DNA from 3 places in the Mesorhizobium cantuariense genome. Region 3 is predicted to be linked to each of the others. Evidence: riboswitches for the same ligand, from Rfam matches in the RefSeq annotation. Region 3 holds a riboswitch; each other region holds the start of a gene.
The links. Region 3 has a riboswitch for cobalamin ahead of ACFOJ9_RS19515 (DUF1636 family protein). Riboswitches for the same ligand answer to the same signal wherever they lie in the genome.
Positions count from the first base shown of each region.

Region 1: it holds a riboswitch for cobalamin, as region 3 does, so the genes downstream of both, ACFOJ9_RS35735 (aromatic ring-hydroxylating oxygenase subunit alpha) here and ACFOJ9_RS19515 (DUF1636 family protein) in region 3, are expected to answer to the same signal.
Region 2: it holds a riboswitch for cobalamin, as region 3 does, so the genes downstream of both, ACFOJ9_RS12045 (DUF1636 family protein) here and ACFOJ9_RS19515 (DUF1636 family protein) in region 3, are expected to answer to the same signal.

Region 1 is NZ_JBHRVD010000001.1:7,299,694-7,303,897, forward strand. It holds gene ACFOJ9_RS35730 (2Fe-2S iron-sulfur cluster-binding protein) at 1-491, opposite strand, end outside; gene ACFOJ9_RS35735 (aromatic ring-hydroxylating oxygenase subunit alpha) at 524-1,771, opposite strand; cobalamin riboswitch at 1,886-2,087, opposite strand; gene ACFOJ9_RS35740 (DUF680 domain-containing protein) at 2,592-2,792, shown strand; gene ACFOJ9_RS35745 (DUF680 domain-containing protein) at 2,864-3,076, shown strand; gene ACFOJ9_RS35750 (DUF680 domain-containing protein) at 3,146-3,346, shown strand; gene ACFOJ9_RS35755 (DUF680 domain-containing protein) at 3,416-3,652, shown strand; gene ACFOJ9_RS35760 (ABC transporter ATP-binding protein) at 3,731-4,204, opposite strand, start outside.
Region 2 is NZ_JBHRVD010000001.1:2,570,669-2,574,872, forward strand. It holds gene ACFOJ9_RS12030 (DSD1 family PLP-dependent enzyme) at 1-520, shown strand, start outside; gene ACFOJ9_RS12035 (GyrI-like domain-containing protein) at 525-1,358, opposite strand; gene ACFOJ9_RS12040 (DUF4198 domain-containing protein) at 1,569-2,303, shown strand; cobalamin riboswitch at 2,384-2,590, shown strand; gene ACFOJ9_RS12045 (DUF1636 family protein) at 2,684-3,082, shown strand; gene ACFOJ9_RS12050 (ABC transporter ATP-binding protein) at 3,079-3,867, shown strand; gene ACFOJ9_RS12055 (ABC transporter substrate-binding protein) at 3,919-4,204, shown strand, end outside.
Region 3 is NZ_JBHRVD010000001.1:4,024,241-4,028,444, forward strand. It holds gene ACFOJ9_RS19505 (NADH-quinone oxidoreductase subunit A) at 1-195, opposite strand, end outside; gene ACFOJ9_RS19510 (winged helix-turn-helix domain-containing protein) at 527-1,726, shown strand; cobalamin riboswitch at 1,756-1,959, shown strand; gene ACFOJ9_RS19515 (DUF1636 family protein) at 1,999-2,427, shown strand; gene cobW (cobalamin biosynthesis protein CobW) at 2,430-3,482, shown strand; gene ACFOJ9_RS19525 (cobaltochelatase subunit CobN) at 3,501-4,204, shown strand, end outside.

The DNA of each region.
Region 1 (4,204 bases), 3.3 Mb from region 3:
CGGCGCGCGCAGTTGACGAAGCCGACATCGGTCCATGGCGCGCAGTCGTTCAGCCAGCGCAGCATCGACATCATCGGCGTCACGCCCGAGCCGGCCGAAATGAACAGATACTTGGCCGCCGGGTGGCTGTGCAGCGAAAAGTCGCCGGTCGGCCCATAGGCCTTGACGTGCGAACCGGGCGTCAGATGGTCGAACATCCAGCGTGTGCCGGTGCTGCCCGCCTGCGCCTTTACCGTCACCGCGATCGAGAACGGCCGCGATGGCGAGGACGACAGCGTGTAGGTGCGCATCAGCGGCCCGTCGGCGGTCGGCAGTTCCAGCGTCAAGAACTGGCCCGGCTTGTAGCGGAACCAGGTCTGGTTGTCGGAGCGGAAGGTGAAGGTCTTTACGTCAGGCGCTTCGTCGCTGACGCCGATCACTTCCAGCACCTGCAGCCTGTCGTTCCAGGGCGTCATCTGGTCGAGATGGCGATAGAGGCCAAGATCCGTCATCGCATTCATCCTCTTGTCCCTTTTGTTTTGGGCTAGGCGACGCTGCGCAGCGCCGGCCGGCCGCCCTCGGCAAGGCGCGGCCCGATGAACGACGCGTACCACTCGACGAACTGGATGACGCCGCCCTCATGCAGCTCCGAATAGGGGCCGGGTTCATAGGCGGGCGACAGGATGCCGAAGGCGTTTTCCTCGACGATGCGGCGGTCCTGGTCGTTGGTCTCGGTCCAGACATGGGTGAGGTCTTCGATGGTATAATCGATGCCCTCGATCGCATCCTTGTGCACCAGCCATTTGGTCGTCACCGCCGTTTCCGTGGCGCTGATCGGCAGCACCCGGAAGGTCACGGCGTGGTCGCCGAGGATATGGTTCCAGGTCGTCGGATAGTGGTAGAGCAGCAAGGAGCCGATGCGGTCGGTTGAAACGCCGTCGGACAGGTTCTTCTTCACCGCCCGCTTTCCCGTCATCGTGTAGCTGACGGCATCGCGCAGCAGCGGCGCGCGGGTGGCGCGGTATTGCCCGGCCGGATCGATGCGGAATTTGCTCGGCAGGCCGGCGGCCTCGCATTTGGCCCAATGCGCGACCATCTCAGGGTCGCTGTCGGCGCCGTTGACGCCGGTCACGGTAGGCGCCTCGGGGAAGGTCTTGCACAGCTCGGGATGATTGGCGACACAGTGGTAGCACTCGCGATTGTTTTCCCAGACCAGCTTCCAATTGCCCTTCTCGATGATCGTGCTTTCGAAGGCGATCTTTGCTTCGCGCAACCGGTGCGGCAAAAGATAAGGTTCGATCATCGCCCGCATCGGCGCGAAATCCGCCGGCTCCTTGGCCAGGCAGATGAAGATGTAGCCGCCGACGCTCTCGCAGGCGACCGGCTTCAGGCTGAACTCACTCTTGTCGAAACCATCGGCCATCTGGCGGGCGAACAGCAGGCGGCCGTCGAGCTCGTAGGTCCACTGGTGATAGGGGCAGACGAGCTTTGCCGCGGTACCCTTCTCTGTGTTGCAGACACGGCTGCCGCGATGCCGGCAGGAATTGTGGAAGGCGTTGATCTTGCCTTGCTGGTCGCGGACGAGAACGACCGGATAGTCGCCGATCTGTACTGTGATGTAGCTGCCCGGCTTCGGCAGCTCGCAATCATGGCCGATGAACAGCCAGTCGCGATACCAGATCAGCTCCATGTCGAGCTTGAAGTAGTCTGGATCGGTGTAGAAGGGCTGCTCTAGCGAAAAGCCTTGCCTGCGGCTGTTCAAGAGCCTCAGCATGTCGTTGCGAATATCCATGTCCTGTCCTCATTTTTAAGGACTGAACTGGTGGTGACGGAGGAAGGATTGGACGCAGGCCGGCAATGCGCCGGACATGCACGATCCACCTCTTGATCGCCCACCGCGATCAGTCGAGTCTAGAAATCTCGGGCTGGTTTCCGGGCTCTGGAGTTGTCCTTGCGGACCATCGCGACACCTTCCCAGGCAGTTGCCCAGTGGTCTCCCGTTGCGACTTGAACTCCACCACCGTTGCGGGGGCAGCGCCGGATTCTGACCGGCTTCCCAATTCTCCGCCTCGTCGTCACGAAGCGGCACCTGAGATGGTATGATCTAACCACGATCGCGGGCGCGTCATCGGCATGAAAACGACATCGTATCCATGCGGCGCGACACGGCATGCGAAACGTTGCGACTGACTGTTGCTGGCTGAAATCCCTTCTCTCGGGCGGCCATTTGCCGGCTGCGATCTTCTCGAATCCGGCTCCGGCGGGGGCCAAAAAAGGTTAACAGTTTCGAAAAGTGACTATTAGCTTGTTCTAAAATCGAACCGAACGGTTCGTTTCTGTTGACAGTGCGTACAGGACGGTGTGAACGCTGGGCCTGCGAAATAGTTGGTGATATGGCTGGCGTTTTTATCTAACATATTGATTAATATAAGGAAAAGGTAGGGTGTAGAAGCCCTTTTTGCAATTTCAAGTGGCGGGTTCATGGTCCACATGGAACAACTTCGTGATTGGAAAAGGCAGACCAGCCCTACCACATCGGGGCTGTCCGAACGACGCGATTTCCTCCCAAGACACGCCGCTAGACGGACGGGAAAAATACTGGAGTACATAAAATGAAAAAGATCATTCTCACTGCCGCCGCCCTTCTGGCCATTTCCGGCAGCGCCTTCGCTAATGGTAGCGACCACTATGGTTCGAACGCCCCGGCAGCCACTGCCGTCGACAGCTCGTACACCGCTTCGGTCAAGAAGTCGGAACCGGCTGCCCAGACGCCTGCTCAGGGCAGCGACCGCAACCTCTTCGGCAACCACTAACAGCCGAATCACCAGTTGACGGCGGGTTCGCCCGCCGCCCTGGCGAAATCCAAAAATTCAGGAGACTTGAAATGAAGAAGATCATTCTTGCTACCGCCGCCGTTCTGGCCATCTCGGGCAGCGCTTTCGCCGGCAGCGACAACTTTGGCTCCAATGGCGCCAACCAGCCTGCCGTCACCTCGGTTGACAGCTCGTATACGGCTTCGATCCAGCAGAAGTCGGCTCCGGCTGAAAAGCAGCCCGTCGTTCAGGGCAGCGACCGCAACCTCTTCGGCAACAACTAACAGCGGATTCGCAATTGACGGTGGGTCTGCCCGCCGTCCTGGCGAAATCCAGAAATTCAGGAGACTAAAATGAACAAGATCATTCTCACTGCCGCCGCCGTTCTGGCCATCACCGGCAGCGCCTTCGCCGGCAGCGACAACTTCGGCTCCAACGGTGCCAACCAGCCTGCTGCCGCAGTGGACCAGTCGTACACGGCTTCCACCAAGACCTCGGAGCCGGTTGCCCAGACGCCCGCTCAGGGCAGCGACCGTAACCTCTTCGGTCGCTAACAACCAATTTCCCAGTTGACGGCGGCTGCGCCTGCCGTCCTGGCGAAATCTAGAATTCAGGAGACTAAAATGAACAAGATCCTTATTGCTGCCGCCGCCGTTCTGGCCATCACCGGCAGTGCCTTCGCTGGCAGCGACAACTTTGGCTCCAACGGCGCCAATCAGCCTGCCGTCACTTCGGTTGACACCGCGCACACGAACTCGATCCGCAACAGCGGTGGCGTCGTCGAGAAGCTGCTCAATTCGTCGGGCGACGTACAGAAGTCCGCCCCTCAGGGCAGCGACCGGAACCTCTTCGGCCGCTAACAGCCGAAGCTGATCTTCAGAAGAAGAGCGGCGGGCCAAGCCCGCCGCTCTTTTTTACGTCCGAGACGTGGTCCTGCCTCAGGCCGCCTTTGCTTCCGGCTTTTGCAGCGCAAAGGAATGTCCGTCCGCATCGAAGATATGCAGGTCCTCGCCATTGGCGCTCAGCCGCAATGTCGAACCGCGCTTGACCTCGACATTGCCGGGCAGCTTGGTCACCAGCGGCAGATCGGCGCGGCCGATGTCGATATAAACCAGCTGGACTTCGCCGAGCTGCTCGACATAGTCGACCGTTCCCTCGAACAGATAGTCAGCGCCGCTGGAGATGATCAGATCTTCCGGCCGCACGCCGAAGCTCACCGCGGTACCCTTCGCCGAAGCCGGCGTCGTGATCGGCACGGTTGCTTTGCGCCCGCCGACATGGCTGACGACGGTCGGGTTGCCGGTCTTGTCGATGGTCGCCGGCAGAATGTTCATGGCCGGCGAGCCGATGAACTGGGCTACGAACAGATTGCCGGGTTTCTTGTAGAGGTCCATCGGCGTGCCGACCTGTTC
Region 2 (4,204 bases), 1.5 Mb from region 3:
GTTCGTCGCTTGTCTCGGCGCCGACCAGCGCCGCATCCTGAACATCGGCGGCAGCAAGACCGCGCTGCTCCATCATGGCGGCGTCGCCAACGAGGTGTCGATGGGCTCGGCCTTCGTGCTGCCCAGCGACTTCGATACATCAGGCCTCGACGGTTTCCAGCCGGCGGCCTTTATCGCGACGCCGATGCTGAAAGTGGTCGAGTCGATGTTGCCCGGTCCGCCGGCCGTCACCCGCGCGCTGCAGGCGCTCGGCCGGTTCCCGCGCAAGGGTTGCTACCTCTATGGCGGCAAATGGATGGCCGAACCGGTCTTTCCCGAAGGCATGCAGACGAACGGCCTGCTCGGCCTGTCCTCCAACCAGCAATTCATGAGCCTGCCGGCCGATGCGACCGCAAGGCCAGGCGACTATGCATTTCTGCGGCCGACGCAGAGCGAGGCCGTGCTGCAGCAGTTCGGATCGATCGCGGTGTTTTCCGGCGGCAGGATCGCCGATCGCTGGTCGGCACTGCCGATGGCGTGATCGGCTACGCCTTCACCGGTATCCAGATCTCCAGCCCGCCATTGCCGCTGCGCGGGTCGAATTCGGGGCCATAGCGTTCGAATTCCGGCGCATCCGATATCTCGTGGCCGGAGGCCGGCAGCCATTTGTTCCAGATGGTGTTGACCGTACGGCGGATGGTCGAGATGTGTTCGCGGTGGGCAAAGACCGCATATTTCTGCGCCGGCACCCGCACCCGGCTGAATTCCCTGGGCAGGTCGGAAAAATCAGACACTTCGACGCCGGCGATGTAGTCGAAATTGCCGGCATCGTCGCCGTTGACGCAGACGCCATAGGCGACGTTGCCGGTCTCGCCCGGAATGCTGCCGATATAGGGGCCAAAGCGCTGCCACTGCATCGGGATGGCGGCGCTGGTTTCGCAACTGTAGCGTTCGCCGAGACCAGCGATCAGAAACGGCCGGCTGGTCTCGAAACGCGGCGCCTCGAGATTGGCAAGAAAGGACTGGTCCATCAGGATCGGCTCCACGAGGTCGAGCTTGTCGAGTGTGCCTTGCGCGCGCACCAGTTCCGGCGTCGTGCCGAACTGATCGCGGAAGGCACGGGTGAACGCCTCATGCGAGTTGTAGCCGGCGTCGAGCGCGACGATGAGGATGTCGGGCGCGCCGCTGGCCAGCTTGCGGGCCGCCTTGGTCAGCCGGCGTGAGCGCATGTAGCCCATCACCGAGCGGCCGGTGGCAGCCCCGAAAGCCCGCGTCACATGAAAACGCGACACGCCGCTGCTTTGGGCGACATCGTCGAGCGAGATCGCCTCCGGCAGATGGCTCTCGACGAACCACAGCGCTTTTTCGGTCGGGTTCATACGGCTCTTTTTCGCATTGGCCGGATCATCTTGCCGTCTCCGCGCGCGGCCAGTTTGATCGAAATTGCGCAGAGCACAAAATCCAGACCACTGCGAGAGGGAAATCAATATTTTCCGGCGCCTCAGGCTTGGCCTCGACAAGAGGGATTGACAGCGCAGCGAAATATCTCTTCAAGGGTAATGTTATTACATATCAAAATGAGGCACAACATGATCCCCTCTCTCGCAAGACCGTTCGCTCTCGTCGCCGCACTGCTGGCCACCTCCACCGCCGCTTTTGCACACGGCGCATGGATTGCCGAGCGCTGGGGCGACCTTGCTGTGATCTATGGCCATGGCGCCGGCGACGATCCCTATGATCCTGCCAAGGTGACGGAGGTCGTCGCGCTCGGGCAAGACGGCAAACCAGTCGCCGTCGAAATCAAGCCGATGGGCAACCACGCCATCCTGTCGGCAGCATCGGAGCCGGCCGTGATCGGGCTGGTGTTCGACAATGGTTTCTGGTCGCAGGGCGCAGACGGCAAATGGGTCAACAGGCCCAGGCACGAGGTTCCCGGTGCGAAGTCGAGCGGTCACTACATCAAGAACAACATCAGCCTCATCCACGCCGAAGGGCCGCTGCCTGTTCTCCCGAAGCAGACCCTCCAGATCGTCCCGTTGAGCAACCCGAAGGAACTCAAAGCAGGTGACACGTTCAAGGTGAAAGTTCTGTTCGAAGGCGCGCCGTTGCCCGATGTCGAGGTGATGATCGACTATGTGAATGCGCCCAGCCTCAAATCCGTAAAGACCGACGCCCATGGTGAGGTCGAGATCGAACTGCGCAATGACGGCCTCAACGTGCTTGCGGTCGATCGCTCCGTGGTGCTCGGGGACGATCCTGCGGCTGATGAGATTGGCTATACCGCGACGCTGAGCTTTGTCGCTGCCGATCACGTCGACGAATGAAGTCTCTAGGACGAGCGTGAGGGCGGCGAAATTCGAAAGGACGTATCGCAAAAAGTCGTTGTGATGCGATCGATGGAAATCTACGCTGGGGCGGTGATGGTCCCCGAGTCGAAAGGCGAGGGGTGAAAAGGGAACACGGTGAGATCCCCAGGGGTCGAGGCCGTGGCTGCCCCCGCAACTGTAAGCGGCGAGCAAAATCCGTGAATGCCACTGGCCGGCAAGGCTGGGAAGGCAGGATGGCGCAACGACCCGCGAGCCAGGAGACCTGCCATCAGCATGAGTTGACCGGACGGGGTGTGCCGGGAGGAAACGCGAATCTCGGTCTTGTCGGCCGGTTCGCCAGCTTCCTTCCGTCGCCAGTTTTGGAAAGTGACGGAAAGTTGGACGGCTCCATCGATCCCATCCATCGCATCATCGTGTGCACGCTTTGCCGTGACCATGTGACTGGCGTCAGGTCCGGGGAAGACCTTTGTGCCGATTTGCACTCCCGGCTCTCGGCCCAGCATGAGCCGGCGGTGGCGCGGGGCTTCGCGGTCGAAGGCGTGGCCTGCATGGCAGGTTGCTCACGGCCGCTGACGGTCGCCTTCCAGGCGCAAGGCAAGACTGCCTATCTCTTCGGCTCCATCGACGCACGCGCCGATGTTGGCGACCTCGTGCGATTCGCCAAACTCTACGCCTCGCTCGCCGATGGCTGGTGCAGTTCCGGTCAGCATCCGGCGGGATTGGCCGGCAAGACGCTGGCCCGCATCCCCGGCGATCCGGCGGGCAGCAGCCGATGACCGTAGCGCTTCTCGAAGCACGTGACCTCTGTGCCATGGCCAATGGGCGGGATCTGGTTCAAGCGGTCAGCTTGTCGGTGGCCGCTGGCGACCGCCTTGCCATCATTGGTCCCAACGGCGCCGGCAAGACGACGCTGCTGCGCATGCTGTCGGGCATGCTGCGGCCGAGCTTAGGCGAGGTGAAGCTCGCCGGGCGTCGTCTGGACAGGATTTCGGCCGCCGAGCGTGCACTGCATATCGCCGTGGTCGGCCAGACCGACCAGCCCGATCCGCGGCTGGCGGTGATCGACTATGTCGAGCTTGGCCGGGTCCCGCACGCCGGGCTGAGGCGCAGGAGCGAGGAACGCGATATTGTCGTCGACGCGCTGCGCCGGACCGGCCTGCTGCCGCTGCTTGGCCGCACCATCGGCTCGCTGTCGGGCGGCGAGCGCCAACGCGCCCAACTGGCGCGCGCCATCGCCCAGCAGCCCAAGATCCTGTTCCTCGACGAGCCGACCAACCATCTCGACCCGCGCGCCCGCGGCGAACTGCTCGAACTCGTGGCCAGCTTCGAGATGACGGTGATCGCGGTGCTGCACGATCTGGCGCTGGTGGCACCTTTCGCCACCCGGGTGGCGGTGATGAACCATGCCCGTCTGCAGGCGCTTGCCGCACCGCGCGAAGCGCTGACCCAACAGCTGATCCGCGAGATTTTCGGCATCGACGTGTTGCGCCTGCGCCATCCGACCGAAGACCGCGAACTGACGGTGTTCGAGGTTCCGAACCGTGCCTCGCCGCCATCCTGATTGAAGCCGTTCCGTATTCGACCCAATCCCATCCACAAAGGAGCAAAACCCGTGAAACGCCTTGCCTTTTCGCTTGCCTTCTCGCTGCTGGCCTCGACCGCCCTGGCCTTTCCGGTCACCGTCGACAGCTGCGGCAAGCCGCTGACCTTCGACGCGCCGCCGAAGCGCGCGGTCATCCAGGATCTCAACATGGCCGAGATGGCTTTCGCGCTGAAACTGCAGCCGTCGATCGTCGGCCTGACCGGCATCACCGGATGGTACAAGGTCGGTCCCGAATTCAAGGCCGAGCAGGGCTCGATTCCGGAACTGGCGCCCAAATATCCGACGCTCGAAAACC
Region 3 (4,204 bases):
CAGGTAGAAGCGGATGTCGAATTTCATGCGGGCGTCGTCGAACGAGTTGAAACCGCACTCGTAGGCGGAAAGCTTTTCAGGATCGGGATTGCGGTAAGCCACCAGGAAGGGTGCGGCCAGCAGCGCCAGGCCGACAACCAGCGCCACGCCGATGAACAGCACGATGGGCAGGTATGAGCTTAGAAGTGCGTTCATGCTCGGCTTTCCGTTGGCGCCAATCCACGTTGATTACAGCACCGGACCCTAATGCGGAAGCGTGACAGTTTAACCGCTGAACCGTTTTAAGGGCCTATGCTGCAACGCGGCGAGGGTTAGCGCAGCACTTCCAGCGAAGCAAGTCAAACCTTGTTCAAAACACTGACCTGGACGGCATATCCGAGGAAACTGGTCCGATCCGCTCCTGTTTGATTTCCTTCGCTTTTTACTCCACTTTTCTCTGCTGACATGGTTGCCGCCAAAACCCTGCTAGCATGGCCCGGAATCAGTCATCCGACCCTCGGTCAAAACACTTCAAAGTGATGCCTGCATGAAGGAAAAGATCTCGCTCCCCACGGCCCGGCGCATCGCGCTTGCCGCCCAAGGGTTTCTCGATCCCCGCCCGACCGGTACGCCTGACCGCCGGCATTTCGCCCGCACACTCTCCCGCACCGGCCTGTTGCAGATCGATTCCGTCAGCGCGGTGGTGCGCGCTCATTATATGCCGCTCTATTCGCGCCTTGGCCCCTACCCGCTCGCTCTGCTCGACAATGCCGCGGTGACGCGCAAGCGCACAGTGTTCGAATACTGGGCGCACGAGGCCTCCTTCCTGCCGGTCGAGACCTACCCGCTGATGCGCTGGCGCATGCAGCGCGCCGAGCGAGGCGACGAGATGTATCTGGGCCTCGCCAAATGGGGCCGCGAGCACGCCGCCTATATCGAAGAGATCTACCGCCAGGTCGCCGAGCGCGGCCCGATCGCCGCTTCCGCACTCGAAGGCCAGAAAGGCTCGGGTGGCTGGTGGGGCTGGAGCCATGCCAAGCACGCCTTTGAATGGCTGTTCTGGGCCGGCCGCATCACCACGGCGCATCGCCGCGGTTTCGAGCGCTTCTATGATCTGCCCGAACGCGTGCTGCCGCAGGCGATCCTCGATCTGCCGGTGCCGGCCGCCGAGGACGCGCACCGCGAATTGCTGCGCATTTCCGCCCGCGCCCATGGCATCGCGACATCAGGCGACCTGCGCGACTATTTCCGCCTGTCGCCGGCCGATATGAAAGGCCGGCTGGAGGAACTGGTCGAAACGTGCGAGCTGCTGCCGCTGCGTGTCGAAGGCTGGGACAAGCCCGCCTATCTTCATAAAGACGCCCGTCTGCCACGAAAGATCGAAGCTCGCGCCCTGCTGGCGCCGTTCGACCCGGTCGTCTTCGAACGCTCGCGCACGGAGCGGCTGTTCGATTTCCACTACCGCATCGAGATCTACACGCCGGCCGACAAGCGGCAATACGGCTATTATGTCCTGCCGTTCCTGCTCGGCGACAGGATCGTGGCGCGCGTCGACCTCAAGGCCGACCGGCCTGCCAGCGTCCTGCGTGTCCATGCGGCCTATGCCGAGCCCAACGCGCCACCGCAGACGGCCGCCCAGCTGTTCGAGGAACTGAAGCAGATGCAGGGCTGGCTGGGCCTTGAACGCATCGAAGTGACACCGGCTGGTGACTTGGGTCCGGCGCTGGCCGACCTGACCGCGTCGTAAGCTCGCGTTGACACCGCTGCCCGCAAAAGCCTAAATCCGTTCCAGACGGTCTCCTCTCTTCAACGAGAGGAGCCAAGAGGGAATGCGGTGCGGGACAAAATCCCAAATCCGCGGCTGTCCCCGCAACTGTAAGCGAAGAGCCAAGGCCGAAAGCCACTGGGAATTCCCGGGAAGGCGGCTACCCAAGGCGATGACCCGCGAGCCAGGAGACCTGCCGTCTGCGACTGTAGAATCCGATCGCCCGGCGGGTTTCCGGGCAAGGAGCCCGATCTTTGGACCACGACAGCAGTTTTTCGGCTGGCACAGCGGATATTTCGTCCGGCCATGATGATGCCTTGGCTGGCGTCACGGTCATCGTCTGCGCTTCCTGCCGCGATGAAACCGGCTCCGACGCCCATCCCCGCGCCGGCGCACTGCTGGCGGACGACACGCGCCGCGCCGCATCTGGCGAAGACATCCGCATCCGCAGCGTCGAATGCCTTGGCAATTGCAAGCGGCGTCTGAGCGCCGCCATCCTGCGCGACGGTTGCTGGAGCTATGTCTTCGGCGACCTGACCGCAACCAGCGGCGCCGATCTCGTCACCGGAGCCAAACTCTTCGCCACCTCGAAGGACGGCCTGATCCCATGGCGCGGCCGTCCCGATAGCCTGAAGCGTGGCCTCGTTGCCCGCATCCCTCCCCTCGACCTGTTGAAGGACTGACCATGACCGCTCCAGATTCGTCTGCGAACCTCTCCCGCGTTCCCTGCACCGTCGTCACCGGCTTTCTCGGCGCCGGCAAGACGACGCTGGTCCGCCATCTGCTGGAAAACGCCGGCGGCAAGCGTCTTGCCATCATCGTCAACGAATTCGGCGACATCGGCATCGATGGCGAGATCCTCAAGGGTTGCGGCATCGACACCTGCCCGGAGGAAAACATCGTCGAACTGGCCAATGGCTGCATCTGCTGCACCGTCGCCGACGATTTCGTGCCGGCGCTCGACCGGATCCTGTCGCTGACGCCGAGGGTCGACCACATCCTGATCGAGACGTCGGGCCTGGCGCTGCCTAAGCCGTTGGTCCAGGCTTTCCAGTGGCCGAGCGTGAAAAGCCGGGTGACCGTCGACGGCGTCATCGCCGTCGTCGACGGGCCGGCATTGGCAGAGGGTCGCGTCGCCAACGACATGGACGCCCTGCAGGCGCAGCGCGCCCAGGACGAGACGCTCGACCACGACGATCCGGTCGAGGAGGTGTTCGAGGACCAGATCGCCTGCGCCGACCTGATCATCCTGTCGAAGAGCGACCTGATGGACGCCGCCGGCACCGCCCGCGCCAACGCCATCATCAACGAACACTCCGCCCGCGCGGTGAAGATCGTGCCGACGTCGCATGGCAAGGTCGATCCCTCGGTGCTGCTCGGGCTCGGTCTCGCCGTTGAGGACGACATCGAGAACCGCAAGTCCCATCATGACGGCGCATTCGATCATGAGCATGACGACTTCGACACGTTCATTGTCGACATTGCCTCGATCGCCAATCCCGATGAGCTGGCAAAGCGCGTCGCCACCGTGGCCGAAGAAGAGAACGTGCTGCGCGTGAAGGGCTTCGTCGAGGTCGGCGGCAAGCCGATGCGGCTCTTGCTGCAGGCGGTCGGGCCGCGCGTCAATCATTACTACGACCGCGCCTGGACGGCGCAGGACGACCGCCGTTCGCGCCTCGTCGTCATCGGCCTGAAGGGGCTGAACCGTCCGGCGATCGAGCGTATACTCGCCGGCTGATTTCGGACACGGGTTGCGATGCACATCCTAACCACGACATCCGCCTCGCTCGACGACCTCGCCGAGCCGGTCGATCTGCGGCAGACGCCGGCGGATATTGTGGCCCTGTCCTTCACCGACAGCGATCTCGCCGGACTGGCGGCAGCCTGGAAGGCCGAAGCGGAACACCTGCCCTCGATGCGGCTGGCTGCCCTGCGCGACCTGCGGCATCCCATGTCCGTCGACCTCTGGGTCGACAGCGTCGCCCGCCACGCCAAGATCATCCTCGTCCGCATCCTCGGCGGCTACGACTGGTGGCGCTACGGTTGCGACCAGCTTGCCTCGACCGCCCGCGAGCGCGGCATAAAACTGGCGCTGCTGCCCGGCGAATGCCGAGACGAGGATCTGCGCCTGATCGAAGCCTCGACATTGCCGCGCGAGGAGTTGGACGGCCTGCTCGACTATTTTCGCGAGGGCGGCCCGGCGAATATGAGTGCGCTGGTGCGGAGGCTGGCGCGGTTGGCGGGACAGGATGCGGCTGTTGCAGAGCCGGTTGCCGTGCCGAAAGTTGGCTACTACGAACCCGGCCGCGGCGTCGTCCCCCTCCCCCTCGAGGGGAGGGTCCGGCCGCAGGCCGGGGGTGGGGTCCTCTCCGAAGCGCGCCGACTCAAAGAAACGCCGCGACCGGTCGTACCAACCCCACCCGGCCCTGCGGGCCACCCTCCCCTCGAGGGGGAGGGAAA